DNA from 2 places in the Paenibacillus suaedae genome. Region 1 is predicted to be linked to the other one. Evidence: predicted binding sites of a transcription regulator. Region 1 holds the regulator's gene; the other holds the start of a gene.

Region 1 (16,153 bases):
CCAAGATCCCCGGCAATACACAGACATTTACCCCCTTTTTGCTCGACAACCTGTTTGGTTTCTTCAGCATCCGTATGTTCGTTAAGATACACAATGACGACATCTGCGCCTTCTTTGGCGAAGGCTACCGCTATGGCTCGTCCTTGGCCGCTGTCTCCTCCGGTAATGATGGCCACTTTATTTTTTAGTTTGCCGCTGGATTTGAACGGTAGTCTGTCATGCCTTCTGTAAGTGCTTGGATTATCTCTGCGATATTACCGACGATCCCGACTTGTGACGGAATGACCTCGCCGATAGCTGATATCCGTTCTTCGATATGGATCACTTGCGCATTTTTAGGGACATGATATTCCGGCCACCAAGAGGTACCGATGGCAAGGACGACATCCGCTTGTTTGCATAAGTCGCTTGCAAAAGGATTCCCGCCTTCGCCCAAACCGCCGAGCAGGTAAGGGTGAGAATCCGGAATTATTCCCTTCGCTCCGTAACTCACGACAATTCCGCATCCCCAGCGATCAGCCAGTTTCCGGATCGCATCACAGGCATGATTTGCTCGATTGCCAGCAAGGATCAAGGGGCGTTTCGCCTTAAGCATAAGATTCGCCGCTTGTTGGAGTTGGCTCTGTCCAGCTATTTGATTTATTATTCGAATAGGTTCGCGCGGTTGTGTCCCGCAGGAAAGTGTCCATAGATCGGAAGGGATGGAAAGATGAACGGGAATTGCCTGTTCCATTGCCGTAAACATGGCCTGTGTTAAGGTGTCAACGACTGCATTAGGATGAACGACAATTCGGCTGAACCCGGTAATCGCCTGAACTAGTCCCTGCTGATCAATATACTGCTTATACGCTGTTCCGATCTTGGGGGTAGGCGCTTGACCTGATATAGCCAAGACTGGAACGCGATCTAAGTATGCATCTCCTAGGCCAGTCATTAAATTAGTCAAACCAGGTCCCATTTGCGCGGCGCATACTCCGATTCGACCGGTTAATTTGGCTTCGGCAGACGCCATCATTGCAGCGACAGACTCATGTTTTACCCCAATCCATTCCAAATCATTCTGGCGTGAGAGACCCTCCATCAATCCAAAAATGGCATCCCCGATCACCCCGTAAATCCGCTTAACGCCCCATAATTTCAGTTGGTTGATAATCACATCCGCAACCTTTTGAGTTTCGATTCCTTCCTGCAATTGATTTCCTTTGGCAACTTCCGGGAATATACTCATTTTGGCGCCAGCTCCTTGCCTTTTTCTTAGTATGGATGCGCAGCCTGTGTATTATGAACAAGCTTGGATGAATGTTACGGTTGCTTCGTTGGTTTTGATAGTGAGGGATTAATCGACCTTTTGAGAATGGGTCAAGAAGTAATCGGCACTTTCTACAGTCCATAAAATGAGGCAAGTAGGTAGCAGATGTTGAAGTAGAGAATGAGCTGTTTAAGCGCACTTGTTAGGCCGTTTTACCTATGTGTCGGTGCATAGAAGCTGCAGGCTATCTGATGATAGCTTGGAATGGGGAGTTGAATACGGTGTCTATCCAAAAACAATGAGCATGGTTTATAGCGGAATATGAAACAGGCTTAATAAAGCACTGCGGGAACGGAAGTCTGTGGATCTTAGTATTTTTTACAATGAATAGGGTATAGCCGAGACACGCACATAACTACCTTAATACTATATGTATTGTATCTAGCGAGAGGAGGGCATCTCAAATGAGTGAAATTGGTCATCATCATCGCTTTACTTCTACAGCCATAATATTGGTTCTGTTTATTTTGTTGGTCATCGTACTCTGTGGCAGCTTTTGTTAATTTGATAAAAGGATCTGAGCTCACACAATTCCCCCATAGGCATTTCACGAGGATCAAATTTACTAATGACGTATCTTCAGTATTGATAACTTGAATATCCTGTTGTCGAGGGGGCATAAAGGCCAGTTCGAATAAGAGCCGATTCAATGGACGGAGTCGTGGAATTCTACCCTTGAAGGGGCAACACCGCCTAATTAATTCAGTATAGGAAATAGCCGAGTCAGAATGAAGGTAACATTTATACGATGTAAATGTGCCAAACGAGAGGAGGTTAACGCATATGGGTGAAGTTGTTGGAGGTTTCTCATGTGGATTTGGAGGTTTCACTTCGATTGGTGTAATCTTGGTCTTGTTCATTTTGTTGGTTATCATTTCCCGTTCATTTATTTTTTAGCATCTAAGTAGATTGATTTCATAGCTCTGTATCTGTACACTGCAAATCTGTTTGAAATACTGGTGTTGTGCCGGCACACCGGTAAGCAAATAAGAGCCGTATGGGCATCCCCCGGCTCTTATACGGATCAACGATGTTGATGAAGAGCAAGTACGTATCAGATAATGAGGTTCAGAGAGTCGGTGGATGCTGTGAACCGATCCTCACCTGATGCCGAATGGACTTCTGAATCGCTCCGCTGAAATGAGTAGGCGTTGCCGGGATTCTCTCTCCGTTATCATGAGAGGAGTATCGTATTGATGGTTAAACCATCTTGCCGTACTTTAGAGTGAATCGCTAATAGCGATTAAAAAGGTGGTACCACGAAAACCTCGTCCTTTATTGGGCGAGGTTTTTTTATATTACTTGAAAGGGGTGATGGCCATGGATGATGGTTGGTGGATCACAAGATTGCATTTCAGAAATAACATTATGAGGAGGAACATAAGTGAAAGAACGGATTTTGACAGGCGATCGGATTACAGGAAAACTGCACCTTGGCCATTACGTTGGCAGTTTAAAAAATCGTGTGGAGTTGCAAAACCAATACGAAACTTTTTTAATACTTGCAGATGTTCAAGCCCTGACTACTCATTTTGAAAAACCTGAATCAATTAAACAAAACTTGCGCAATGTGGCATTGGACTATTTATCAGCAGGTATTAACCCTGATAGCGCAACAATATTTATTCAGAGTATGATCCCAGAGATTGCTGAATTAACCACTTATTTTTCCATGTTTGTTACGGTCAATTCGTTACGTCACAATCCTACTATAAAGGCGGAAGCCACAGAACGTGGATTCCATGATATGTATTACGGATTCCTGGGCTACCCCGTAAGCCAGGCGGCTGATATTACTTTTTGTAAGGCGACTTTGGTTCCAGTAGGAGAAGACCAAGTTCCTCATATCGAACAAACAAGGAAAATTGTCCGGCGGTTTAACCAACTTTATAAACCTGTGTTAGTGGAACCAAAACCACTTGTAGGTGATGTTCCACGACTGGTCGGATTAGATGGAAATAATAAAATGAGCAAAAGTCTAGGTAACACGATCAATTTGGACTCCACTCAGGAAGAGGTTAGTGAGAAGCTAAAGAAAGCGACAACTGATCCTGCTCGGATCCATAAAACGGATATCGGACATCCTGAAATTTGCCCAGTCTACGCTTATCATCAAGCATTTCGTAAAGAAGGCTCCGATGAGATTTATGAAAGTTGTAAAAAGGGGCAGATTGGATGTATGGAATGCAAACGAAAGATATCGCAAAGTATCAACCATTTACTTGAACCAATGAGAGAACGGAGAAGAATGTATCAAAACGATCCCAAAAAGGTCGATGAAATTCTTATGTCGGGTACAGAAAAAGCATGCCTTGTAGCAAAAGAAACGATGTTAGAAATACGTGATGCAATGAGTATGAACTATTTCTAAGCTGATTGTTTGTTGTACCCAATAGAGTATTAACTTACTTTATACATTCAATCCTACGCTTAGATATTGTGTAGAAGATAAACAGCCAATTTCCTACATGTTAGGAAATTGGCTGTTTGCTCAGTTATATCACTCGAATGAAATAGTGTACTTAAATAGAACGCAAGTTCACCGATGGGAACGAAATCAATACATGACATTATTTGCAGTTGAGTTGGATAAACGAGGTGAGGAATTTAATGTACGTGCATTATCTGATCACCCAGGAACGATTGTAACGAATTTATCTCAGAATTTATCGGATGAAGAAATGCGTTCAAATAGAGCTTTTGAGTAGTTAAATATGATGAAGTATTTACGTCCTCTTACATACATATCAATAGGGGTTCATTTTTAGTATGTGTCAACTTTCCTGAAATTTTCAAGTTTGTCATGCATAAATATATAATATTATGTATTTATATAGTATAGTGTATATTGACTAGCAACTATTAGATATAGAAAGTAGTGTTGGAAATTGAATCTTTTCTTCACGTATTTACTAGCGGGGCTTGCCGTTGCAATGCCTGTAGGTGCCATGACCGTTGAAATGACGAAGCAAGGGATGAAAAAGGGATTTATGCATGGCTGGGCTGTTGGACTAGGTGGGATGACCATTGATTTTTTATTAATCGTTTCCTTATATATGGGCTTGGCTTCCGTGCTTGCCATCCCCGTTATTCAAATCCCTATGTGGGTTATCGGAGCATGCTTTTTAATTTATTTAGGCTATGATTCCATCAAAAACTCGGATCAAGGCATTACATTGGCTGGCGATAAACCGAATGCATCATTTTTCAGTTCCTACCGAAATGGACTGCTCGTCGCTATATCGCCAGGTAATCTTGTGTTTTGGATTTCCGTTTTTGGTGCGGTGCTATCTGATTCGTATGATACGACACAACCGGCAAAATTTCTAATCGTAGGTGCAGGAATATTAGCTGGTATCCTCCTCCATGATGTTGGGTTGCTTGCCATTGTGGCTGTCACGAGAAGAGTAATGAGCCGAACTATGATTAAGCGGATGTCTATTATCGCAGGACTGATTTTATTTGGGTTCGCGGGGTATTTCTTATATGAGTTTATAGTAGCAATTCAAGGAATACCGTAACAAAACCTAGAGCTGTTAGGGCTCTAGGTTTTTTGCTTTTGTATTTAAAAGGTTGTGTTTTACTTCTGAAATGTCGACTCATTGAAGCGAGTATGACTATTTCTCTTGAAGTGTCCTCCTTTTACATGCTTCAGATGGGCGACGATCATGAAGGAAACGATGACAAGCAAAAACCATGAGCTGAATTTTCCCCACTTTACGAGATTCCAGCCGTTCGTCTGATGTGGATAATACCATGCGCCCAAGAAAGTCCCGATGTTTTCAGCCACCCATATAAAAAATCCGATTAAGACGAACGACAGAACAATCGGCATTCTTCGTGTCACGCCTAATACGGTATATTCCACGTAGGTTCTAAAGAAGATGACGAATAGCAAAATCATCAAAACCCAACGCAAATCGTAAATGAAGTGATGAGTCATGAAGTTGAAGTAAATCGCCGCACCTAGCGGAATCGTTAACCAAGCAGAAGGGTATCGATTTACCTTGACCTGCAGTCGTCGCCACGCTTGACATAAGTAACTTGCCACACTTGCGTACATAAATCCGCTATATAGAGGAACACCCAGTATTTTAGACCACCCGTCTTCCGGATAGCCCCATGATCCCATATGGATTTTAAATATTTCAAGTGCAAGACCGATGAAATGGAACATACAGATTACTTTACATTCATCCATTGTTTCTATCCCAAACCGGATCATTAGAACCTGCGCCAAGATACAAACAAGCAATAGGAAATCATAGCGATGCATGAATGGAATGTCAATGACCTTCGTGAGTGCCAACATCGCGAAAATATAAGCGGGGAACAAGCAGGACATTGCCTGGTGCCAGCCAAAACTGAGGAATGATTTTAGTTTGAAAAAGTTATTCATAGTTATCTCCTACCTTGTGTTCGTGAAAATGAATTTTGAACAGTTATACGAGGTGTATCATTAGGTATTATCCTATTCAAATACATGCTTTTAGTCAATAAAAAATTATTGTTATACAATAAATATTTATTGCTAAAGTTGATGTGTGTATATATTCGATGTGGTATAAATCTCTCGAACGATTAGGGTTCATAAGAGTGAACAGTGGTGAGGTTGTTTCGGTGAAGATAAGGAGAGAAAGTCGAATTTTATGAATAGAAAAGAGCGTTAATTTTAACTGCTTCTTTTCTAGTTGAGATTGTTCAGGTACTGTTCAGTAAATGATATGAAATAATGAGAAAGCAAAATGCCTCGCTCCCTTCATGAAAAGAAGAGAACGAGGCATCAATGTAATGTCTTAATGAAAATCACGGAACAAACCAATAACTTTGCCCAGAATCGTTACATGCTGTAAGCGAATCGGTTCATAGGTTGGATTCTCAGGCTGCAAGCGGATATGATCCTTCTCACGATAGAAAGTCTTAACCGTTGCTTCATCTTCTTCAGTCATGGCTACCACGATATCACCGTTGTTCGCTGTCTGCTGCTGACGTACGATGACAAAGTCGCCATTATGTATACCAGCTTCAATCATGCTATTACCCATGACCGACAACATGAATACATTCTCGTCATCTCCCACCATATGCATAGGAAGAGGGAAGTAATCTTCAATATTCTCTGTTGCGGTAATTGGCTCGCCTGCAGTTACTTTCCCAACGACCGGCACGCGTGCGAAGGAGCGAGAGAAGTCTGTTGAACGTTCAGATTGATCATGGCTAAGCAGTTCAATAGCACGAGGCTTCGTAGGGTCACGTCGAATGAATCCCTTCTTCTCGAGTCGATCAAGATGACCGTGAACAGTGGAACTGGATGCTAGACCAACGGCTTCGCCTATTTCACGAACAGAAGGCGGATAACCTTTAGCTCGAACTTCATCACGTATAAAATCAAGGATAGCTTGTTGACGACTTGATATTTTAGACAAGGGTATCAACTCCAATGAATACTCTTTTGACAAAATTATACCACAGAACCTCCGTTCGTACAAACATAAGTTCTAAAGATTCTGAAGAAAAAGATTGTGAGAAGTTCGAAAATTACGAGAGAGAAACAAGAGAAAGTTAAATGAGGCTAAATGCTTATTTTTCGATAATATAAAAAGGGGAACGAACGTTCTGAAAAAAATATTGACTCAAACGTGTGTTCGTGTTAGATTACATTATACAAGATAACAGAACAAGTGTTTGGGAGATGAGTCATTTATGATGTATACAACATATCGTTCAATCTATAAGGTGTCGACAACAGCTTCACAACCTATTCAGAAGAAGCGTTTGTTTCCTTTACGTGTTCGATTCATCATGAGCCTGATTGTATTGTTGTTCATTACTTGTGGAAGCATTGTTCAAGCGCTTGGCATGGATGATAGCCAAACGGAAATTGTAAATGGAGCTGCTGTGGAGCGCGTACTTGTTCAGCCAGGAGATACACTCTGGGGGATTGCATCCTCTTATAAGTCAGAACATACGGATACGCGTCAGTTTATATATGAAATCGTGGAGATGAATCAATTGAAAGGTGATATCTTACCGGCAGGAGAAGTATTGCTCGTTCCGATCCGATGAGTCGGGGTCATTGTCGAATTTACGGTTGAGAAGCTTTACATTCCTATACATAAGAGCAGACGGTTGGAGGCCCGAAGAGGCCTCTTTTTTGCGATATAAAAGCTTTCTTGCTGCTTGCTTGACAAGCTGTTACCTCCATGTCAAAGTAGAACATATGCTTACACACATGGAGGTTCCTGATGAATATCGACAAGCTTATTGCACGAATTAATGAATTGGCCCGCAAACATAAGACAGTGGGGCTGAGCGATGAGGAAATGGAAGAACGCGCGAAACTGCGCGAGGAATATTTGGTTCTATTCCGCAAGCAGGTACGCAATCAATTAGACACTATTCGCTATGTAGAAGATGAAGAAGGAACAGATAACTCTGGATCGAACGGGATCGTTCATTAAATGAACCTTCATCGATAACGATGGATTCACATTATTCGTTTACTATACAGGGGGTTGCGAATTCATGTCTCGCAGTTGGGAACGTAAAGTCCGTCAAAATAGTGAAAAGTTAAACAAACAGCGAATGAAGCAAGGCAAGCCGACGTTCGCTGCTGGCAAGCCTGCGCACGAAGAGTTTAAAGGACGCAGCTTCATTATGCCAATCGCTTTAATCGCCTTCGCCATTATGTATGGATTGTTGGGCGGTATCATTACGGACAATCAATATCCAACTCTATATTGGATCACAATCGTGTGTTACGTCGGATTGGGGATTATATTATTCCTGAGAAGACCATTTCTTCGTGTTGGAGCAGGTGAGGTATCTACGATTCGCTGGAATCGTCTCCGTACTCTGTCTGCAAAGGACATGAAGAAAATTGCGATCCAACCTGGTTATGTTGTTATTGAACACACGGGGAAAGGTGCGAATTGGATTTTCTCGCGAGTGCTGAATCGTTATGATACGAATGCAATGGGGGAACGTCTTCGTTCCTTCGCAAATCAACATAAGATTGAATTCGAAGATACATCGAAGAAAGACTCGAAAAAATAGAGAAATCCGATATAGAGGATTCGTTATCATTGTCGCTGTGATGGGAGAGATGAAACTTGGCTATTCGTGCTGTACTGTTCGACCTGGATGATACTTTGTTATGGGATGAGCGTTGTGTTGAGGAAGCTTTTGCTGCAACTTGTAAATACGCGCAAGATAAGACTGGGGTCAATGCAGAACAATTGGAAGCATTCGTTCGCCATGCTGCTCGTGAATTGTATGCCTCTTATGAGACTTATCCTTTCACACAGAATATTGGGATTAATCCCTTTGAAGCGCTGTGGGGGAGATTCGCAGAGGGAGAACATCCTGAATTTCGATTGTTGGAACAGCTTGCGCCGATGTATCGACAATCTGCATGGACACAAGGTCTTCAAGCCGCTGGTCAACCTAATGATGCATTAGGTGCCGAGCTGGCGGAGCGATTTATGAGTGAACGTCGTTCTCGCTCGTATGTGTACGATGAGACTTATGAGGTGCTGCGACAATTGATTGCGCAATATCCACTATTGTTGTTAACGAACGGATCGCCTGATTTGCAGCAGGAGAAGCTGAATGGAGAGCGTGAGCTTCTATCCTATTTCGATCATATCGTTATCTCTGGAGATCATCCACAAGGGAAGCCTGATCCAGAGCTGTTCAAGCACACGATGTCATTGCTCGGCATCGAACCGCATGAAGGGATCATGATTGGCGACAAATTAACGACGGATATTCTAGGCGCGCAGAATGTCGGCATGCATCATGCGTGGCTGAACCGCAAAGGCGTTGAATTGTCTGGCAATATTCACCCTGAATATACGATTGCAAGCTTGCGTGAAATTGAGCAAATTATTGATGAGATAAATTCGAAGGAATCATAAATCGGCGGGGATGTAATTACTTACTCCGCGTGTATGACAAAGAGGCCTGTGGGAACACAGGCCTTTTTGATATACGGTAATCTTCGCGAGGTGTCGGCAAGATTAGTGTGAGTACCTTAATTTGATTACCCTCCACATGAAACTATAAGGGTAAATGTGATAAATGTCATAGGATCGTCACACAATGATGCTCATTATAGCCCAATGGAGTCATGAGGAATTGGAGAATGCTGTCTATAATGTGATACGATAAATCTAGGATACAGTTGAGGAGTGAACGACGATTATGTTCAACAATAAGAGTAAATTAATCGTACTAACAATGGCAATAGGAGCAATGCTATTAGCCGGTTGTGGAAATAGCTCGTCAGCAGGTGGCGGTCATGAAGGACATGCAGGTCATGGCTCCAGTGATAAACAGGACAGTAAAAATGAGATGGCAGCAATGATTAAGGTAAACTTGCAAGTGCCGGAAGAAGTCAAAATCAATGAAGCTGTCACCATCTCTGCACAGGTCACACAAGAGGAGAAAGCGGTAGATGATGCAGATAAAGTAGAGTTCGAGTTGTGGCTGGATGGGGCTGACCACGAGAAGATTGAGGGAAAGCTCACGAAAGATGGCACGTATCAGATTGAGAAAACGTTTGATAAGGCCGGTACCTACACGGTCATTTCTCATGTGACTGCTCGTGACATGCACTCGATGCCGAAGAAGCAATTTACTGTAAAATAAGAATCTAAATACATAAGAAGAATTTATGCGAAGAAGGGGCAGCCTCAGAAGATCCAAATCGGGATCTTCTGAGGCTGCCCCTCTTAATATCAGTAATGGGACGTTTTTTATCGATTATGATTCCGATGATTCAGGAATTACGCCTGTTGGAAAGTAGGATCCGAATACGGATGCGCGATCCATCCTTCTGTTTCAATGAAGAGTCGAACTGCAACAATTTGACGATTATCCATCAGAGTGAAGTAGTGCGGCTTTTCTTCAGGGACGGAAATTACATCCCCAGCTTCCAATTCAACATCCATATAACCGATGTCGTCGCTTCCCTTAATTATGAAAATACCATTTCCGGCCGTAATAGCTCTTACTTCGTCTTCTGTGTGCGTGTGAACCTGTTCAAATTTCTTTAGCAGCTCTTCGATATTGGGAGTAGTGTCTGATAAAGAAATCAAATCCCACGTACGATAGCCCCGTCTTTCAGCCAAATCACGGATTTCTCCTTCATACGTGTCTAAAATGGCTTGCTTCTCTTCATCGGATAGTACGTACTTATCACGCAAAGATGGGGCAAGTTTGTTCGGATCCCAGTGTTCATACAGCACTCCTTGCGCTGATAGGAAAGAACGAACGTTTTCTTCGCCACTTATGATTTCGTTCGTGTTTCGGATACGTACCTGTGCCATTTGCAAAATCCCTCGTTTCCCAATGCGATTTATTTATTTAATTATAGTACAGAGGAAATGTTTGGGCAAGAAACATTTTACGATGACTCATTCATGAGTCTTTTCTAATCGGATCACATCTGCTAAACTAGGGTTTAACGTTTAAGACAGAGGGTGGGCAGAGCGATGAAAACAAGAACGATACAGGAACAACTACAAGAACGCATTCTCATTTTAGACGGTGCAATGGGCACGATGATCCAGCAAGCCGATTTAACGCCACTGGACTTTGGAGGCGAACAATTGGATGGGTGCAATGAGATGTTAGTCCTGACACGTCCAGATGTCATTTCTAGAATACACGAACAATATTTAGAAGCGGGCGCAGACATATTAGAGACGAATACGTTCGGGGCTACCAGTATCGTGCTTGCCGATTATGATATTGCTGATCAAGCACGTGAGTTGAACGTTGCCGCGGCGAAGCTTGCTGTCGAGGCAGCTGCAAAATACAGCACACCAGAATGGCCGCGTTTCGTTGCCGGTGCTATGGGGCCGACGACGAAGACTTTATCGGTTACCGGCGGGGTAACATTTGATGAGCTAATTGACAGCTATTATGAACAGGCAGTCGCGCTTATTGAAACAGGCGTTCATGCGCTCCTATTGGAGACTTCACAGGATACGTTGAACGTTAAGGCGGGTTCGATCGCGATTCAACGGGCATTCGAGTCTACGGGCATCACGCTTCCGCTCATGATATCGGGGACGATCGAGCCGATGGGGACAACGCTTGCTGGTCAAAATATTGAATCATTCTACATCTCCCTAGAGCATTTGAAGCCAATCTCGATCGGATTAAACTGTGCGACTGGGCCGGAATTCATGCGCGATCACTTGCGTACCCTTGCTTCCATCGCGAACTCTGCGATCAGTTGCTATCCAAATGCAGGGCTTCCCGATGAGAATGGTCACTATCATGAATCACCAGAATCGCTTGCCCGCAAAATCGCAACCTTTGCTGAGCAGGGCTGGCTGAATATTGCAGGCGGATGCTGTGGTACAACACCTGAACATATTCGTGTACTAAGAGAGACATTGCTCGAATACGCTCCACGAACTGCATTCGGCGAACATCCTCCGGCTGTATCCGGGATTGAGACGGTATATGTGGAAGATGAGAGCCGCCCTTATATGGTAGGGGAACGTACAAATGTTCTCGGCTCGCGCAAATTCAAGCGATTGATCGCTGAAGGTAAAATCGAAGAAGCCGCTGAAGTCGCACGTGCACAGGTGAAAAATGGAGCACATGTCATCGATGTGTGCGTTCAGGATCCGGATCGCGACGAAGCTCTTGATATGAAGGAATTTCTGCAGGAAGTTGTAAAGAAGGTTAAGGCACCACTCGTCATTGATACGACAGATGCCAAGGTATTGGAATTGTCGTTGAAGTATTCACAAGGGAAAGCGATTATTAACTCTGTTAACTTAGAGGACGGACTAGAGAAATTCGACCACGTCGTACCGCTTGTTCATCGTTATGGTGCAACCTTGGTTGTAGGTACGATTGATGAACGTGGTCAAGCGATTACGCGTGGAGATAAACTTGAGGTGGCGAAGCGATCCTTCGACATCCTTGTAAATGATTATGGTATACAGCCTGAAAACATTATCTTCGACCCACTCGTGTTTCCAGTTGGGACGGGCGATGAACAATATATTGGTTCTGCAAAAGAAACAGTGGAAGGGATTCGCCTCATTAAGGAGACCATTCCAAAGGTTCAAACGATTCTAGGAATCAGTAATATCTCGTTCGGTTTGCCTGAGGCTGGGCGTGAAGTATTGAATTCCGTCTTTCTATATGAATGCACGAAGGCTGGATTGGATTACGCGATCGTCAATACGGAGAAGTTGGAACGCTATGCATCCATCCCAGAACATGAACGCAAGCTTGCGGAAGATCTATTGTACGACACAAACGATGATACACTGGCTGCATTCGTAGCTGCGTTCCGCAACCGCAAAGTCGAGAAGAAAGAAAAGACTAGCAACCTGCCGCTTGAAGAGAGGTTAGCTTCATATGTAGTAGAAGGCACGAAGGAAGGTCTTGTTCCTGACTTAACGGAGGCGCTTCAGAAGTACTCGCCGCTTGAGGTCATTAATGGTCCCTTAATGGAAGGGATGGGAGAGGTCGGAAGACTGTTCAACAACAATGAGCTTATCGTTGCAGAAGTGCTCCAAAGTGCAGAAGTCATGAAGGCTTCGGTAAGCTTCTTGGAACCCCATATGGAAAAGAACGAGTCTGCTGTCAAAGGGAAAATTCTACTCGCAACGGTTAAGGGCGATGTGCATGATATCGGCAAAAATCTAGTTGAAATCATCTTATCGAATAATGGGTATGAAATCGTCAACCTAGGTATCAAGGTTCCGCCAGATCAATTGATCGAAGCCTATCGCAAGGAGAAGCCAGATGCAATCGGTCTGTCGGGCTTGCTTGTGAAGTCTGCACAGCAGATGGTCATAACCGCACAAGATTTGCGAACAGCTGGAATCGATGTGCCGATTCTTGTTGGCGGAGCGGCATTGACGCGGAAATTTACCAAGAATCGGATTAGCCCCGAATACGATGGATTAGTTTTATATGCGAAGGATGCCATGGACGGTCTTGATCTTGCCAATAAAATTATGGATTCTTCAGAGCGCAAGATTCTAGTGGAAGAGCTTCGCGCTCATAAAGAGCGTCTAGCTCGTGAAGCGGAAAATCAATCGAAGTTGCCAGAGCTTACACGTGCGGTACGCTCGGACATAAGAGAAGCAGAAGTATACATTCCGCCGGATTTGGAGCGTCATGTTCTTCGAGATATTCCAATTCCTCAAGTCATCCCTTATTTGAACTTCCAGATGCTGCTTGGCCATCATTTAGGATTGAAGGGATCTGTGGAACAGCTTCTGAAGAATCGGGATCCTAAGACTGTTGATTTGAAAGAAACCGTTGATCAGATTTTAGTGGAAGAATCACAAGCAGGTGTGCTTAAAGCGAACGCGATGTATCGTTTCTTCCCGGCTCAATCGGAAGGGGATTCTATTCATATATACAATCCGGACAACGTCCAGGAAGTACTGCATACCTTTACCTTCCCACGTCAGCAGGTTGAACCTTACTTGTGTCTTGCAGACTTCCTCCGTACGAAAGAAAGCGGAGTAATGGATTATGTAGGCTTCTTGGTTGTAACTGCTGGGGATGATGTTCGCGGCAAGGCCGATCAATGGAAGGAGAAGGGGGAATACTTGCGTTCTCATGCGCTTCAATCTGTAGCGTTGGAGCTTGCAGAAGGACTGGCAGAACGAATTCACCATATGATGCGCGAAGTATGGGGCTATCCTGATCCAGAAACGATGACGATGAAGGAGAGATTTGGTGCTAGATACCAAGGCATTCGAGTCTCATTTGGCTATCCAGCTTGTCCAAATCTTGAGGATCAAGAACCATTATTCAAGCTCATGCAGCCTGAGGATATCGGGATCCACTTAACAGAAGGATTTATGATGGAGCCAGAGGCATCTGTATCCGCGATGGTCTTCGCTCATCCGCAAGCGCAATACTTTAACGTGGATAAAGCATAAATAAGGCATAATTCTAATTCATTTTCGATTTATCAACGGAAATGGTAAGTTGTCTATATTAGGGACACCCTCTTATCTACAGATACACAATGAGCTCCGTATTGCCGGTAGGCGTGCGGAGCTTATTATATCTTTGCATAGTGAGGCATACTATGCACGTTAATCATTTATACAACAAATAGTTAACTAGGTTTAAAATATACATATCACCAATCTTAGCTGGATTGATTACTTCAGAAGTAGGAGGTATTACACGAGTATGGATATATACTTCTTGGGAACAGGAGCGGGTATGCCGACAACTAGGCGCAATGTAAGTAGTATGGCGCTGCGTCTGTATGAGGAACGCGGATCCCTCTGGATGTTCGACTGCGGGGAGGGAACCCAGCATCAAGTGCTGCAATCCCCATTAAAGCTAGGCAAGTGCGAATTTATTTTTATCACCCATTTGCACGGGGATCACATTTTCGGGTTACCGGGACTATTGTCCAGTCGTGCCTATCAAGGTGGAGTTTCTCCACTCACCGTCTTTGGCCCGGTGGGACTTCAACGATTTATACATACTGTGTTCGAATTAAGTGAAACGCATCTGCCTTACGAGCTTCATATTCAGGAGGTGGAGTCAGGAGTCATCTGGGAAGATGAACAATTTGCAGTTACGGCACTGCCTCTTGAACACCGTGTTCTATCCTTAGGTTATCGAGTGCAGCAGAAGGAGAGGCCAGGCAGACTTGATTTGAATCTGTTAAAGGAAAAGAATCTGCTGCCGGGGCCGTTATATGGTCAACTGAAACGAGGGCAAGATATTGTGCTGCCATCTGGTGAAATGGTAGAAGCGTCTTCTGTTCTTGGAAGCCCAATTCCCGGTAAGTCAGTGACGATACTCGGCGACACTCGTCCATGTGAGAATGCAATCAAGTTGGCTCAAGGTGTTGATCTGCTTGTGCATGAGGCGACCTTCATGGACGATAAACGTGAAAATGCAAATGAGTTTGGCCACAGTACGGCTCGGCAAGCTGCACAAATCGCAGTATCAGCAGGCGTTAAGAAGCTTGCGTTAACCCATTTCAGCTCGCGATACAATGATGAACGGATGGAGGAACTGCTGAAGGAGGCGTGCGAATTATTTTCTAATACCGTTCTTGCTGATGAACATATGATCGTTACAACATCTTAATATCACCACAATGCACCGTTAATGGTTCCTCGATACGCTATCCATAACTGGGTTAGTTGGATATGCAATTGCCTAGGCAATTGTATGTTCAGCAACCGTGATGCTAAGGAGGAGTTATGGATGGATACAGCGAGTCATTTGCTGCTTGGGACTTCATTGGCTGGAGCTGCTTGTCTGCACCCTCAGGTTGCGGAGCAGCCGGGATTGTTCTCTGCAATTTTGACCGCCACACTCATTGCTTCACATGCACCTGACTTTGATGCAATTACACGAGTTCGCAGCTATGCTGCCTATTTGCGCCACCATCGGGGCATTACTCATGCGATTCCAGCATGGTTCGTATGGCCAATTGTCATTGGTCTGCCGATCTCATGGTTATTTCAAGTGGGGGACGAATGGCCGCTTGTTCTGCTGTATACTTGGCTTGCAATCATGGTGCACATTGGCTTGGACTGGCTGAATGCATATGGAGTTCAAGCTGGAAGGCCTTTTTCGCTCAGATGGCTTCATGCTGATGTGTTATGTTTGTTTGATCCTTTCTTATTTGTCGTTCATCTAATAGGGGTTATTAGCTGGTTATGGCTGACGCGAACAGATGCTGCATGGTTATTTATCGGAGGATATGCGGTGACTCTGTTGTATATCGTGTGGCGTTGGAAGGTTCACCAGCGTCTCCTGCATCGATTGCAGGAGCAATTTCCAGGCGGCCTTCATTATCAACTTGTTCCAGAG
Region 2 (16,153 bases), on a different contig from region 1:
AGCACGGCCAACGATTCGCTTCAGCTTGAGCGAGATATGCTCATAACGCTTCGAGCTAAGCAGAATCTCCCCTTGCAATTTTGGGGCAAGCATATCCACGATACGATCTGCTTCTGCTCGACATTCATCCGCCGACAGTGCTGCCCAAGTTCGATTCGAGCTCTGCAAATCTATGGCAAAGCGGCTGAGCGCTGCATGGAACAACTGCCCGATGTCTGGAGCCTCCAATCGATATACCCGACGTTCCTTCAGCTTCAAGCCATGGGAGGCGAAGTGCGAGAACGGACAGGCTACGAAGCGCTCCATGCGAGACACACTGGTTCGCAAGGCAGTACCGTACAAGTGACGGCTTGTGGTCGGAGTAAGTGTCTCTGCTTGATTCCGATACAATAGCGAGCCCATCAGCACCTTCAGCCGATCATGCCATGCTGGCTGCGCGGCGAACCAGCGGTATACATCCCACCATATATTCGCCATTGGTCTTCCTTGGCGCCACTGTCGCAGCTGAACAATCAGGTGTTTCAGCGCAGATTCCGGATAGACAGCGAATTCCGATTGCTCCTCCTCATTCATGAATTCATTCGGCTCAGCCATGACGAGCCGCTCTTGTACACGTGGGAACATGCCGCGTACATGCCGAACCACCTCGGACGGCAGCAATGTCTTCCCTTCTTCATCAGCGAGTGCGTAGCTAATCCACAGACTGTCGCTAGGCGTCGCGAAGGACTGATAAATTAAGAACCGCTCGTCCAGAAGCTTGCGGCGGACGCCAGGCGCGAGCTCCATGCCTATCTGCTGCAGAGTGTCCCGTTCATGCTCCGTAAGCACGCCATCCTCAATCGGACGAGCCGGTATAACGCCATCGTTCACGCCAAGCATATATAAGTGCTTAATTTGGCCGGGTCTTGTCCGATCCATCGAAGCAATGAGCACTTGATCCAGCGCTGGCGGAACAAGCGCCATCTTGATGCTCTCAAATCCGGTATCCAGCATGCCGCCGAACAATTCAATGCTCATCTTCTCTTCGCCGACCATCTCTACCATTTGATCCAATATATCTAAGAGAGCCCCCCATATTTGCCGATGTTCCCGTGATAGTTGAACCTCTCCGTCAAGCAATGCATCTTGGCTCATGCGCTCCAGCTTATGAGGCACACCAAGCGCCATCCAGAACGCATACATAGCCTCGCACATGCCGCGAACGTTCGAGCTCGCCTTCATTGCGCGTGCAAGCTCAGCAATCGGATCGGCAATGATGCTGCGGCATTGCTCCACCCACTCTGGAGCATGTCTTGGCCGTTCAACAGCCTCAGCTTCTTCAGTTGTGCCCTCCGCTGCTCCATCTGCATGATCAGGATCAAGCGACATTTCCGGCATTGCAGGCCATGGACGCTTGCTTGTCCACCTGCCCCCTTCGATGCCGCATGCAAGCACATAGTTCTCCAACTTGTCAAAATGCTCTCTTGTAATCGAACCATCTTCGGACAGCAAAAAATCGGTTTTAACAAACCGAAATACTGCGTCGTATTTCCAATTGCCTATTATGATATCAAGCACCGCTCGCGTCATCTCAACAAATGGATGATGCAGTACTGATTTCTTCTGATCCGTAAAATAGGGAATCCCCGCCTCGGTGAATACCGTATCAATCAGCTCACCATAATGTGCAATGTTCCGCACCATTACCGCCATGTCCCGCCAGCGTACCTGCTCGTTGCGCACACGCCGCAGCATTTCCCCAGCAACCGCTTCAACCTCGGCGCGGCGATGTACTGCCGCCTGCACCGTAACCTCTCGCTTCGTATCGTGATCGGACGCATGGCTATCCTTGCTCTTCACATTAACTTCCGGTTCACGATAGGGCACTTTGCGTTCAAAATGCCGCTCCAGATGAGCAAGCTTCGGAGAAGCTGTATAACGAGGAAGTGGCGCTTCCTTCGAGTCAAGATGCGTTATGCTTCCGATGTCCGCACCAAGCGTATCGGCCATCTCTAACAGCTTCAGCATAGTAGTTGCCGTTGGATGGAACAAATTCAGCTCATGCGGAACTTCGCCAAGCGCATAAGCCTTATCCAAACACAGCGTCACACTTACATTCGGCGCATGGAGAATGAGCGAAGCGAGAACCGCATATTCTTGTGGGGTAAATCCGTGAAACCCGTCAATCCAAATATCAGCGTTCTTCACGTACTCCGATGCTGCAACACCCTCGGACAACCGAGCAAGCACGTCTTCCCCATCCAAGTAACGACCAGCCAATTCCGATTCAAACTCATGCAGGATGCTGGAAATGTCGCGAAGCTTCGCGGATAACAGCGGTTGTCCTGTCATGTGAGCGTCCAAAAAAGCAAGATGCTCCTCAACTTCACTGGACTCTACTCGATACCGCTTCATCTCATCAAAGAGATCGTTAAGCTTCTCGATAAATCCGAATTGTTCTGCTGCACCCGCAAATAAAGGCAAATCTGACTTGCGGCGCTGCAAAATCTTGTAGAGCAGCATCTTCTTGCCCTCTTCATTGATCGCTGTTAGTGCAGTGCCGCCAGCCTCTTGCATGACGCGATACGCAAGTCGCCGGAAGCTTAGTACTTGCGCTCTCAATATGCCAGCGATTCCATCCTCACGAATGAGTGCATGCTCTGCCTGAAAGGTTGCCTGTTCGGGGACTATCCATATAATCGGTGCCCCGTCCGCTTGGCTGCGAAGCTCATCTCGTAAGCTTCTTAACACATGCTCCGTCTTGCCACTGCCGGAACGACCGATGACAAAATGCAACGGCAAAGTGATCCCTCCATTTCCCTAAATGCGATTCATGGCATCTACTTGCCACGATATGATACACTATGATCAAACCAATAATTGGTATATAATTTCGGTTACACCCGATTCTAGCATTAGGTTTCATTATATCATATTTCAAACTAGCGATAGAACACATGTTTGGAAACGATGCCGATATTCGCCATCTGCTTCTTGTGAGTTGCAGTGCATCATGTAACTTCGTAATCGAAGGCGAGGCTCATGTTCAACCTACCCTCTATTCGAATAAGGAGGCTGATTGTCATGATACATATTGTCAATGGAGATTGTACTGCCATGCAGCTAACCAAAGTCGCCGAACAGCTGTGGAATGAGCAGGTATGGGTATATTCAGAGCTGCTGACCGAAGGCCCCGTATACGCTAGGCTTGAGCAGTATCTGGCTTATCGAGCGCTGCAATTGGAGCGAATGTGCGGGCTGCCTTCCACTGTTTTTTTGCAAAGAGGAAATGAACAGGAACGCACGTGGAAATCAGATATTTTGCCTGCTCAAGAGATTGCATTATGGTTCGAACACGATCTGTTCGACATTACCATGCTGCTCCGCTTAGTAGATCGCCTGACACAAGAGAATGCGCATGCCAAGCTATATTGGATCGACATCGCCTCCATTGCTGAACATGATCGCTATCTCGGATTTGGGGTGCTTACGGGAGAGCAGTTGGCCCCTTATCGAGATGCCGCCATACGGTTATCCGCTGAGCGCATCGAATGGATGCGTTCTGCTTGGATTGCGTATACAAGTCCAAACCCACAGAAAATTGCACAATGGGTTCAGGAATCAAGCAGTATCCCTGCTCCATTTTGCGCTATTACGGAAGCGCTTCAATTCCACCTCTCCCGTTACCCCTCAACACAGGATGGAATCGGGATTGTCGAGCGATCCACGCTAGGCGCTGTTCAAGATGGGGCTGTTACATTTCAGAATTGCTTCGAGATTGTTCGCAATCAACTGCCGCAATACGGACTTGGGGATATGCAGTTCTGGGGATACCTGCGCCGAATGACCCGCGGAGACGCTCCGTTGCTTGAGCTCTCTCCCTCTTCATCCTCCTTGCCGGAACCTCTCATGTCTCCATTAGCCGATGCTGGTCACCTCCTCTTAACCAAAAGCGGTCAGCAGGTACTGGATGGTACTCTCAACTGGGCTCAGACTGGTGGATATGGACGCTGGCTTGGCGGCGCATTTATTACCCGATCGACAGCTGGAATAAGAGCATAGAGTGAAGAAACCGAAGAAACTCGAATATATGCTAACTGCTGACTTTATCCCATAAATACAGCAAGCGCCATTCATTGCAGACGATCCCAAACCTGTCTGCAATGAATGGCGCTTTTCTTGTTTACTCTTCCTTATCCTATCGATACTTTAGGAAGATTACTTCGAGCGAACCTCGAAGATGGCGAACTTCAAATAATGACCTTCATCCACTCCCGCAATTTGCGGGTGATCCTTGCCGGCAGGACGCCATTCGATAAGGCGCAGCACCTTGCCTGCATCCTGGGCTGCATCCAATATGGACTGCATGAACATGTCCGGACGCATATGATAGGAGCAGCTTGCTGTCACAAGATAGCCGCCTTCATTGACCAGCTTCATACCATGAAGATTGATGTCCTTGTAGCCCCGGTACGCGCCTTCGACAGCACCTCGCGTCTTCGCGAAGGCCGGAGGATCCAACACGACGACATCCCACGTACGTCCGCCTCCAGCAGTCATCGGTTTCGAAGTATCCACCTTCTTCGCACTAGATTCTCCGCTTGCCCGCTGCGTGCGCTCCTCCAAGCCATGAACCTGCTCACGCAAATAGGCGAAGGCATCCGCAACGACAAACTCAACACGGTCTGTAAAGCCGTTCAGTTCGACATTGCGCTTTGCACTCTCGATCGCATGCTCGGAAATATCGAGACAAGTGACCTTCTTGGCTCCATATTTACAAGCATTCAACGTGAAACTTCCTGTGTGAGAGAAGCATTCCAACACCGTCGCACCATCCCACCATGGGAATGTAACCGGCTTTCCCTTCGCATTAAGTGGCAAGCTCTGCACGGTTCCATCCTCGGCCTCTACTTCACCCATGTGGATACCGCTTCGAGCTCCCCAGCCTGTCATAAGCGGCGCAATGGAAGCGCGGTTCTCACGCTGGTCGAAGAAGTAGCCTGTCTTCTGCCCTTCTACGATATCAACTTCGATGATAAGCCCGTTCTCCTCTACTTGGACATGGCGCGGACAATCTCCATACAGCACGCCTGTCTTCAGTTCAAGACCCTCACGCTCACGAATTGGCACATCGCTGCGCTCATAGATGCCGCGCGGCTGCATGACATCGACTAGGGCTGCCACCAACGCTTCCCGATGGACATCCATGCCCAGCGTCACAATCTGCACGACGAGAACATCGCCAAAGCGATCCACGATAAGTCCTGGCAGAAAGTCTGCTTCGCCGTATACGAGGCGATAAGCCTTGGCTCCAGGCAAGAAGCGCTGACGATGTGCAACACAACGTTCGATTCGCTCTTTGAAGAAGGCTTCATCCATTGCTTCAATTGGCTCATAGGATACGATGCGCACCGTAATTTGCGAGGCAGGATTATAATAGCCTGTTGCAATGTATTTCCCCTGAGCGTTCTGGACATCGACAAGCATCCCCGGCTGAGGATTTCCTTCGACTGTTTCAATCTCTGATTGATATACCCAAGGATGGGAGCGTTCAATTCTCTTTTTCCGCGAACGGATTAATTTCACATAAGGCCTATTCAATTACAGTTCTCCTCTCAGCTCCAATGGCATGTCATGGTTGTCCACTCGCAAGCATAGAATGGAATAGCTTATTGCGACGAATTATGGATGACAAAGGAGCCCTTCATGTTTAAAGAAATTTGGTTCCCGCTCCTTAGCGGATTGGCATTGTTTCTATTCGGAATGAAAACAATGGAGCTTGCCCTGCATGCTTGGGCTGGCCCCTACCTGCAGCGGTTTCTATACCGTTCTACCCGCACCCCTATACATGGAATGCTGTTCAGCGCAGGCATGACAGCCGTACTGCAGAGCAGCACGGCCATCACGGTCATTACGATAGGTCTGGTCAATGCCGGTATTATGAACTTCTCCCGCACGCTCGGCATCATTCTAGGCACCAATATCGGCACTTGTCTGACAACCGAGTTGATTAGTCTAAATATAAGCCAATTCGCCAAGCCCCTCCTCTTCCTGTCCTTAGCCGGATGGTTCATTGGGGCATTGGCCGACGAATATCAGCCTAAGCTGCTGCACCGCATCGCCTCTTGGTGGCGACCGCTCCAATTCGGCTCCCTTGCCGCAGCTGGCTTCGCCTTCATTATGCTCGGCATTGAATGGATGAAGCAGATTAGTGAGCCGCTGCAGCAGCGCGGATTATTCACTTGGTTCTTGGAACGATCAAGCGACAGTCTGCTCTGGGCCTTGGCAGCGGGCGTCGTCATAACAGCACTCGTGCACAGCAGTGCAGCTATTATTGCAATGGCCATGGGATTATCAGCTACCGGGGCATTACCCGTTGAAGTTGGCATTGCGATCGCAATTGGATCGAATGTTGGCACCTGCTTCACAGCCGTCATTGCTTCACTTGGCGGGACAAGAAGCGGACAGTTCGTCGCCTGGACCCATGTCGTGCTGAACATTGGCGGCGCTGTCCTATTCTATCCTTTTATCAGCCAGATCGGACAGCTTAGCGCCGTATTTGGCTCCGACGCCGCCGGTCAAATTGCACACGCCCAGACCATTTTTAATATTGCAAGTTCCCTCCTGGCCCTGCCTTTGTGTTACCTGCCGGTTTGGAACCGGATCCGTTAACAATTGCAATACCGAAACTCGTGCCGATGCGCGTTGCTCCCGCTTGAATCATTGCGAGCGCTGCGGCGGTATCCCGAATGCCGCCGGAAGCCTTAACGCCCATATGCACAGGTACATGTGCCCGCAACAGACGAATATCTTCCAGCGTTGCCCCGCCCTTGCCGAAGCCGGTCGACGTTTTGACAAAGCGGGCACCTGCCGCTTCCGATGCTTTGCATGCCGCAATCTTGTGCTCTGTATGGAGAATGCCTGTCTCCAAGGTGACCTTGACGATCGCGCTTCCCTCAACCATCCGGACAACCTTGGCGATATCCTGTTCAACAGCCTTCACATCTCCGCTTAACAGGCTTCCAATCTGCAGCACCATATCGATCTCAGCAGCCCCGTCCTCTACCGCCCGAGCCGCTTCAAATGCCTTGGCTTGACTGGCACTAGCCCCCAATGGAAACCCGCATACCGCCGTCACATTCACGCCGGTTCCATTCAGTAGATCGCGACAAACGGATACCCAAGCTCCGTTCACGCACACACTGTAGAAGTGATATCGGCTCGCCTCCGCACACAGCTTCTCAATATCGCGCGCTGTCGCTTCCGGCTTAAGCAGGGTGTGATCGATATATGGTGCCAATTGAAGCTGATCCGTCATGCAAACTCTCTCCTTCCTGCAATGTGCAGAGAATTAAAGATTTACGGATATGGACAATTCCTCAAATGCCTTTTGCAGGATGTGGTCGTTGTTATCATATCCGAACTCACGCTGCTTCTCCCACGCTTCTTGCGGACTGTACCACTCTACGCTGCGAATTTCCTCAATTTGCGCATGAAGCTTGCCTTCCTCTGCCTCAACGAGGAAATAATGCACCTCTTTATCAATTGTACCCGCTTGTGGTTGTACATATTGATAATAAATGGTATCGAGTTTGGTATCGATTCGTCCATGAATCCCCGTCTCTTCCCATATTTCACGCAACGCCGTCTGTTCAATCGTCTCTCCGGCCTCCATCTTGCCCTTGGCCAGCGAGATCTTGCCATACCGATCTTGGATCAGTTGGATCTCAATTCCTTCTCCTCTTCTACGGTAAACGACTCCTCCTGCGGATACTTCCTTCATCGTGCGCACCTCCATTTATGTTCGTTACTCCTATGTATATATCCTAACCGAAAAGAAAGAGGATTTCATCCATTCAGCCATTGCTGAGCGGAGAATCCTCCTCGATTCTTTATTCAGTAGTTTCGGTTGTTTCGTTCTCTAGCTTATTGCATTTTTCTCTATTTCCAATAGCCTATCCTGGTTAGACAAGGCGATTAGGAAGCAACATTTGGCTCCTGGCCAATGACGCGTGTAAGAATACCTTGATTCTCATTCACGCCCGCTTCTGTAATTTTCACACGGCATAATTGGCCAATCAAGGACTCATCTCCTTCGAAGATTACTTGAAGGTAATTGTCCGAGTAGCCCATCAGCATGCCAGCACCTTCATCGCCCTTCGTGTTCCGTTCTGGAATCACATCGACAACTTCTCCAACGAACTTCTGTGCATATTCCAGCTGCATTTGTTCAGACAGATCAATCAGCTCATGAACGCGAGCATGCTTCACTTCTTCATCCACTTGATCCTCCATGCGCGCAGCCGGAGTACCTGTACGCTTCGAATACGGGAATACATGCATTTCAGAGAAGCCCACTTGCTTCATAAATTCATAGCCTTGACGGAAATGCTCATCCGTCTCACCTGGGAAGCCTACAATGACGTCTGTCGTAATCGCCACATTCGGCATTGCCTCGCGAATACGAGCAATCTTCTCCGCGAATTCCTGTGTCGTATATTTGCGGCGCATACGCTTCAATACTTCGTCATTGCCCGCTTGAAGCGGAATATGCAGATGACGACACATTTTCGAGGACTTGTTCAGTACTTCGATCATGCGATCATCAATTTGGCTGGCTTCAATGGAACTGATACGAATACGCTCAAGCCCCTCTACCTTGTCCAAATCCCACAGCAGATCGGTCAAGTCATAGTTCTCCATATCGTCGCCGTATCCACCGGTATGAATCCCTGTGAGCACGATCTCCTTGTAGCCTGCCGCTACGAGCTGGCGAGCCTGATTCAACACACTCTCCGCTTCACGGCTGCGGGATAGACCACGCGACCAAGGAATAATACAGAATGTACAGAAGTTGTTGCACCCTTCTTGAATCTTCAAGAACGCACGCGTCCGCTCTGCGAAATCAGGCACGTCCAACTCCTCGAACGCACGTGTCTTCATAATGTTGCGTACCGCATTAATAGGCTGGCGCTGTTCATGCAGCTCACGAATGTAATCCATCAACTTCTCACGATCCTGTGTGCCGATAACGAGATCAACGCCTGGAATGTCAAGAATCTCCGCAGGCGATGTCTGCGCATAGCATCCTGTTACCGCAATAATTGCGTCAGGATTGCGGCGCACAGCGCGACGAATGATTTGACGGCTCTTCTTGTCGCCTGTATTGGTTACGGTACACGTATTAATCAGGTATACATCTGCCGTCTGCTCGAAGTCGACCTGCTCATAGCCTTCATTTTTGAACAATTGCCAGATCGCTTCTGTATCGTAAAAATTGACTTTGCAGCCCAATGTGTAAAATGCTACTGATGGCATCGTTCACATTCCCCCCATTTCTCCGAATTGATACATGATGCAGGCACATGCAGCCATTCCTGCCGTTTCTGCTCGCAATATGCGGCGGCCTAAGCTGACACATCGTGCTCCAGCTTCCACAGCGGAATGAATTTCCTGCGCAGCAAATCCACCCTCAGGCCCGATGACAACCATCATTCGAGCTTGCTTCGCCATACTTCCCTGCATGTCGCCCTGTGTAGGTGCGAACGCTTCTAATACGTCGCGCAGCATCGTCCCTCGCTCATCCTCATAGCAGATAAGAACAAGGTCATAGGATGCGAACTGGGCCGTCAAGGCCTTCCAGCTCATTGATGTTGCGATCGTCGGGACAACATTCCGATGAGACTGCTCAGCTGCTTCCTTCGCAATCTTGCCCCAACGCTCCAAGCGCTTCGCTTCCTTCTTGCTGTCATATTGAACAACTGTCCGTTCTGAGATGAACGGCATGAAATGCACGGCACCAATCTCCGTGCATTTCTGAATGATAAGCTCCATTTTATCGCCTTTCGGCAAGCTTTGCGCAATGGTTACTTGTACGGTCGGCTCTCGGTCGAAGTCCCTCATCTCGACAATTCGAGCTTCTACCCCATCCGCACCACACTGCTCAATCACGACGACCGCCTCACGCTTCTCCCCATCGCTGACCAATATCTCAGCTCCAGGCTTGAGGCGCATTACGTTCATAATATGGTGGGCATCATTGCCCGTAATTTGTATGCTTTGATCTCCGAACTGCGCGGAGGGCACAAAATATTTCTGCATCGTAATCAACATTCCTCATCATACACGTTTTAAGCGGCATTCGCCAGCATTGTCAACATTTTTCACTCGTATTCTGGTTACTCCTTAGACAGCGTGGACAGCTTGCTGCGCAGGCATTCTTAACTGCCTACGATGAACATAGCTGCTCGGGACATCTCCCTCATGATCGGCTGGATCAAGCTGAACAAAGGCCCTAGCGTCTTATCCCGCAACACAGGGATGAACACGATAATCAAGAAGATAAAGATCGACCATTGTTCAATCTGCTGCAACCGGGAACGTACATGAGCCGGCGCCAAATCTTCCACTATGCGATAGCCGTCAAGCGGCGGCAGTGGAATTAAGTTGAACAAGAACAGCAGGACATTGTTCGAGATCAAGAAGGAAAAGAAATAAAATAATGCCAAGTGGATCCGATTCCCAGATCCCACATCGACAAACCCCAATTTAAATCCAAGATGAAGCACCAATGTACCAATGAATGCTAATAGCAAGTTGCTGAGCGGTCCGACTGCGGATACAACAATCCCCATTGCACGCGGCTTTTTGAAGTTGTCCCGATTGACCGGAACAGGCCTTGCCCATCCGAAGCCAGCGATGACGAACAACAGCATACCAAGGAAATCAATATGTTTCGTCGGGTTCAAACTGACGCGGCCGAGCATCTTCGCTGTCGGATCACCAAATTTCCATGCGGAGTAAGCATGTGCAAATTCGTGAACAGTGAACGAAATCAACAGTGACAGTACGAGAAAGGGCAGCAACTCCAGCTTGACTACCAGCAGGCTATTTAGAAAATCCATAAATTGTCCCCTCTCCTCTATTCAAACGGCTTGCGCGCAACGAATGCAATCCAGTCTTCTTCCCGGTGCTTCGCTTCAACAATGAAGCCTTTCGCGAGCAAATCCTGCTCCACGACGTCTTCTTTATTTTTGTAAATGCCTGATGCGATGTAAACTCCGCCTGGCTGCAATGCTTCGTAGACATCCGAGACGAACAGCAGAATGATCTCCGCCAAAATATTGGCTACTACGATCTGAACCGGAAGCTGCACGCCAAGCTCCTGCTCCTCATCGGTACCGCTCGTTTTGATAATACTAAGCAGGTCGCCTTCTCGCACTGTTATTTCATCGGCTAGACCGTTCAAGCTGGTATTTTCCTTCGCGCTTAATACCGCAACCGGATCCAGATCAATCGCAAGCACATGCTTGGCGCCAAGCTTGCAGGCTCCAATTGCCAATATGCCTGAGCCTGTCCCAACATCAATGACATCTTCTCCGCCTTGAACGACACTTTCCAAGGTACGCAAGCAGAGCGAGGTCGTCGGATGTGTTCCCGTACCGAATGCCATCCCTGGATCCAGCTCAATAATCTGCTCACCTTCTTGCGCCGTATAGGACTCCCATGTCGGTTTAATTGTCAATCGCTCTGTAACACGCGCTGGCTTGAAATACTGCTTCCATGCATTTGCCCAGTCATCCTCATGAACGGTCTTCCACGAAATTAGAGCTTCACCCGGATCGATCTGATAGCTTCTGAGTTCTTCAATACGCTCACGAATGACTGCTTCTACTTCCTTCAAATCCGTTCCATCTGCAAAATATCCTTGTACGACTGCTTGTCCCTCAGGGATATCGTTCAGTGGAGATTGATACAATTCCCCATACGTAGTATCGCGCTGCTTGTTAAGCGTCCCCGATTCTTCAATCGTCACGCCCCCAGCGCCAGCCTCATGCAAAAAGTTCGATATCATTTCAATTGCTTCTTCGGTTGTATGTATCGTTAATTCATGCCAATGCACGATCGTACATCCTCCTATACATCTTAAAATAGCTACACATTCTATTTATTGTACACAAAAACAAAACTCCATACAACGAGCGTTCACTAAGGAGCGCTATCGCTGTGGAGTTTTGCCTCTTTATGTTGATTCATTCAACGCATTATTCAGTTGTCGGCGCTCACTTGGAGGCTTCGCCTAAATGGTCGCGGATGAGCGCATAGGCCCGATCCAGCACGTCCTCTTTAACATCCGCGCTGACCATGTAATAGTCGTCGCCTGCCGTAATACGTATGTCTTGCCCTCTTAATGCCTCCAGCTTGCGCTCACATACATCTGCAGCCGAAGCATGCTCAAAAGTACCTGTTATGCGTGTCACGACTGTTCCGCACGCTCATCGGCCTGATTCGCACGCTCCAATGCCTTCAAGTCATCGCGATCCGCCTCTTCATATGAAAATTCCACATCTTCAAACTTGCCGTCCGCTGGGACAACCTGTTGATTAACGTCCGCATCTGCCTGCTCGCTATAAGCGCTTGAGGGGCGGTTATGCGTATCATGGAAATTGTTCATCGGTGCGCCTCCTTCGGGTTCGTCATCAATATATCTCCTCCATAACTTGAGTCAGTTCCCATCGGATTATGCATATGGCGTAAATACAGTCGTACATAGTTCTCTAAGAAACAATAAAAAGGATCACAACATACGCATTGAAAATCTCATTACGTTCGTTGTGATCCTTCTCTATGCTCCGACCGAAATTATGAACATATACATGAATGATAAATGGTATAGACAAATCGGCCAATCGCAGTTGTATGAAATTATTGTTAATCTCCGCGGAAAGCACGCTTCATCCGATCAAAGAACGATTCTTCATTCCCGCCGTAGTTCGGATGTTCGCCACTCTTCTCCGCGAATTGGCGAAGCAGCTCCTTCTGCTCGTCAGACAGCTTCGTCGGTGTCACGATAACAACCTTCACATGCTGATCGCCTTGACCGGAACCGCGCAGGCGAGGAACCCCTTTGTTACGCAGGCGGAAGAACGTGCCCGTCTGTGTACCAGCCGGTATTTTCAGCTTCACCTTCTCCGTCAGCGTCGGAATTTCAATTTCGTCGCCGAGCGCTGCTTGCGCGAACGTAAGCGGAATCTCGCAATAGATATCGTCCCCGTCACGCTCGAAGAACTCGTGGCGTTTCACACGGATTACGATATACAGATCCCCACTCGGCCCGCCGCGAAGTCCACTTTCCCCTTCGCCGCTCATGCGCAGCTGTGCGCCATCATCGACACCCGCAGGAATGCGGACATGAATTTTGCGCTGCTTCTTCACAGTACCTGCACCGTGACAAGTTCCACACTTCTCACGAATAATTTTGCCTCGGCCTTGACATGTCGAACATGCACGACGGTTGACCATGCGGCCAAACGGCGTATTCTGCACGACTTCTTGCTGTCCTGTTCCGTGGCAAGTCGTACATGCATCTGGCTTCGTTCCCGGCTTCGCTCCAGAACCATAGCATGTGTCGCATTGCTCGGTACGCGGGATGGTAATGTCCATCTCTTTGCCAAATACAGCTTCCTTGAATTCGATCGTCATCGTGTACTGCAAATCTCCGCCACGCTGAGGCGCGTTCGGATCCTTGCTGCGGCCACCGCCGCCGAAGAACATATCGAAGATATCGCCAAATCCGCCGAAGTCGCCTCCGCCGCCACCCATACCTTGGTTCGGATCGACATGACCGTATTGGTCATACATTGCCCGTTTTTGATTGTCACTTAGCACATCGTACGCTTCTTTGACTTCCTTGAACTTGTCTTCTGCGTCCGCGGCCTTGTTGACATCCGGGTGATATTGGCGTGCGAGCTTGCGATACGCCTTCTTAATCTCGTCGTCGCCAGAACCTTTGGCAACGCCAAGCACTTCATAATAATCTCGTTTCGCCACTATTCCACCCCCATACGCTTTCGTAGCATACCTCTATAGAAGACTATACGAATTCACTGCAAAAGGAAAGTCAAAGCCGAGTGCTCCCGGCTTTGACCTCACCATCGAAAAGCTTATTTCTTGTCTTCGTCTACGACTTCATAATCAGCATCAACGACGTTGTCTTTCTTCGCTGCGCCTTGCTCTGGCTCTTGGCCTTGTGCTGCTTGCTGAGCTTGAGCAGCTTGCTCATACAGCTTCACAGACAACTGCTGTACGATTTGCGTCAACTCTTCTGTTGCTGCTTTGATCTCGTCAACGTTGTTGCTTTCGAGTGCTTTTTTCACTTTTTCTTTTGCTTCGTTTGCTTTATCTACTTCAGCCTGGTCAACCTTGTCGCCCAAGTCTTTAATTGTTTTCTCCGTTGTGTATACCAATTGGTCAGCGCTGTTCTTCACTTCGACCATTTCTTTGCGCTTGTTGTCTTCTTCCGCATGCATTTCTGCTTCCTTCATCATGCGGTCGATTTCCTCATCGTTCAAGCCGCTGGAGGAAGTAATTGTGATGTTTTGAGTCTTACCAGTACCTTTGTCTTGTGCAGATACTTTTACGATACCATTCGCATCGATATCGAAGCTAACTTCGATTTGTGGCACTCCGCGTGGAGCTGGTGGGATATCCGCCAGCATAAAGCGGCCAAGTGTCTTGTTGTCAGCAGCCATGGAGCGCTCACCTTGAAGCACATGGATTTCTACGCTCGTTTGGTTGTCTGCATAAGTCGAGAACACTTGCGACTTGCTTGTAGGAATCGTAGTGTTGCGCTCGATCATCTTCGTGAATACACCGCCTGCTGTTTCGATACCGAGGGACAATGGTGTTACGTCGAGCAATACAACGTCCTTCACGTCGCCAGTCAATACGCCAGCTTGAACGGCTGCACCAAGTGCAACCACTTCATCCGGGTTAACGCCTTTGTGAGGCTCTTTGCCTGTAAGCTTCTTGATTGCTTCTTGTACCGCTGGGATACGAGTAGAACCGCCGACAAGAACGATCTTGTCGATGTCAGCAGGAGTCATGCCTGCATCTTGCATCGCTTGGCGAGTTGGGCCAAGTGTACGCTCAACCAAGTTCTCAGACAATTCCTCGAACTTCGCACGAGTCAAGTTTACTTCCAAGTGCTGAGGCACTCCATCAACAACCGTGATGAACGGCAAGCTGATTGTTGTTGTCATTACGCCAGACAATTCTTTTTTCGCTTTTTCAGCAGCATCTTTCAAGCGTTGCACAGCTGCTTTGTCTTTAGCCAAGTCAATGCCATGCTCTTTCTTGAATTCTGCAGCTAAGTAATCGATGATCACTTGGTCGAAGTCGTCGCCGCCCAATTGGTTGTCGCCACTTGTCGCTTTAACTTCGAAGAAGCCGTCGCCGAGCTCAAGGATCGATACGTCGAATGTACCGCCGCCCAAGTCGTATACGAGGATCGTTTGATCGTTTTCTTTGTCTGCGCCGTAAGCAAGTGCTGCCGCTGTAGGCTCGTTGACGATACGAAGAACTTCAAGACCTGCGATTTTACCAGCGTCCTTCGTTGCTTGACGTTGGGAATCGTTGAAGTATGCAGGAACTGTGATTACGGCTTGAGTCACCGGTTGACCCAAATAAGCTTCTGCATCGGATTTCAATTTTTGCAAAATGATTGCGGAAAGCTCTTGCGGTGTGAAGTCTTTACCATCAATTGATGTTTTATGGTTTGTTCCCATATGACGCTTAATGGAGATCACGGTACGATCAGGATTTGTGATCGCTTGACGCTTCGCTGTTTCACCAACAACGCGCTCTCCATCCTTCTTGAAACCTAATACGGAAGGGGTTGTGCGCGCACCTTCTGGGTTCGGGATAACGACAGCTTCGCCGCCTTCCATAACCGCAACGCAAGAGTTTGTTGTACCTAAGTCAATACCAATTACTTTACTCATGAATATATCCTCCTCTAACTAACTTCGATTCTCATTTATCATGAATTTCTTAATGTGATGTGCTCATACATTGGCCGTGTAATCCGGCTTGTACGTTCACGTTATCCGCTAACTTTGACCATTGCCGGACGCAATACTTTGTCCTTCAGCAAGTAGCCCTTCTGCAGTTCTTCAACTACAGTGCCTTCTTCAAATTCATCAGTTTCGACTGTCATTACCGCTTGATGGAATTCTGGATTGAAAGGCTGGCCGACAGCTTCCATCGGCTTCACACCTTCCTGCTCCAGCACTTGGCCCAACTGGCGGAAGATCATGTCTACCCCTTTGATGAATGATTCAGCTTCGCTCGCCGCTTGCTCAGTTGCAAGTGCGCGCTCGAAGTTGTCGAGCAC

What was found. Region 1 encodes LexA, which represses DNA repair genes until DNA is damaged. Its sites were predicted from a motif close to CGAACATATGTTCG; they were not measured.
Region 2: a site for LexA is predicted at 2,930-2,943, ahead of addB (helicase-exonuclease AddAB subunit AddB). Genes of this name have one in related genera too.

What each region holds. Positions count from the first base shown of each region.
Region 1 covers NZ_JAVYAA010000003.1:37,533-53,685, forward strand. Annotated here, with positions in the region: partial or broken gene RQP50_RS13845 (SDR family oxidoreductase) at 1-206, opposite strand, end outside; gene RQP50_RS13850 (thiamine pyrophosphate-binding protein) at 185-1,228, opposite strand; gene RQP50_RS13855 (hypothetical protein) at 2,093-2,206, shown strand; T-box leader at 2,334-2,588, shown strand; gene trpS (tryptophan--tRNA ligase) at 2,694-3,680, shown strand; gene RQP50_RS13865 (LysE family translocator) at 4,198-4,830, shown strand; gene RQP50_RS13870 (DUF817 domain-containing protein) at 4,890-5,708, opposite strand; gene lexA (transcriptional repressor LexA) at 6,106-6,735, opposite strand; gene RQP50_RS13880 (LysM peptidoglycan-binding domain-containing protein) at 7,013-7,375, shown strand; gene RQP50_RS13885 (DUF896 domain-containing protein) at 7,555-7,770, shown strand; gene RQP50_RS13890 (hypothetical protein) at 7,835-8,365, shown strand; gene RQP50_RS13895 (HAD family hydrolase) at 8,422-9,228, shown strand; gene RQP50_RS13900 (FixH family protein) at 9,515-9,961, shown strand; gene RQP50_RS13905 (1,2-dihydroxy-3-keto-5-methylthiopentene dioxygenase) at 10,099-10,641, opposite strand; gene metH (methionine synthase) at 10,807-14,244, shown strand; gene rnz (ribonuclease Z) at 14,504-15,421, shown strand; gene RQP50_RS13920 (metal-dependent hydrolase) at 15,542-16,153, shown strand, end outside.
Region 2 covers NZ_JAVYAA010000002.1:982,224-998,376, forward strand. Annotated here, with positions in the region: gene addB (helicase-exonuclease AddAB subunit AddB) at 1-2,781, opposite strand, end outside; gene RQP50_RS12295 (DUF1835 domain-containing protein) at 3,064-4,041, shown strand; gene RQP50_RS12300 (class I SAM-dependent rRNA methyltransferase) at 4,198-5,580, opposite strand; gene RQP50_RS12305 (Na/Pi cotransporter family protein) at 5,686-6,651, shown strand; gene deoC (deoxyribose-phosphate aldolase) at 6,584-7,297, opposite strand; gene RQP50_RS12315 (NUDIX hydrolase) at 7,331-7,762, opposite strand; gene mtaB (tRNA (N(6)-L-threonylcarbamoyladenosine(37)-C(2))-methylthiotransferase MtaB) at 7,957-9,297, opposite strand; gene RQP50_RS12325 (16S rRNA (uracil(1498)-N(3))-methyltransferase) at 9,301-10,080, opposite strand; gene RQP50_RS12330 (site-2 protease family protein) at 10,200-10,883, opposite strand; gene prmA (50S ribosomal protein L11 methyltransferase) at 10,901-11,881, opposite strand; gene RQP50_RS12340 (hypothetical protein) at 12,042-12,239, opposite strand; gene RQP50_RS12345 (YfhD family protein) at 12,236-12,433, opposite strand; gene dnaJ (molecular chaperone DnaJ) at 12,691-13,812, opposite strand; gene dnaK (molecular chaperone DnaK) at 13,923-15,761, opposite strand; gene grpE (nucleotide exchange factor GrpE) at 15,863-16,153, opposite strand, start outside.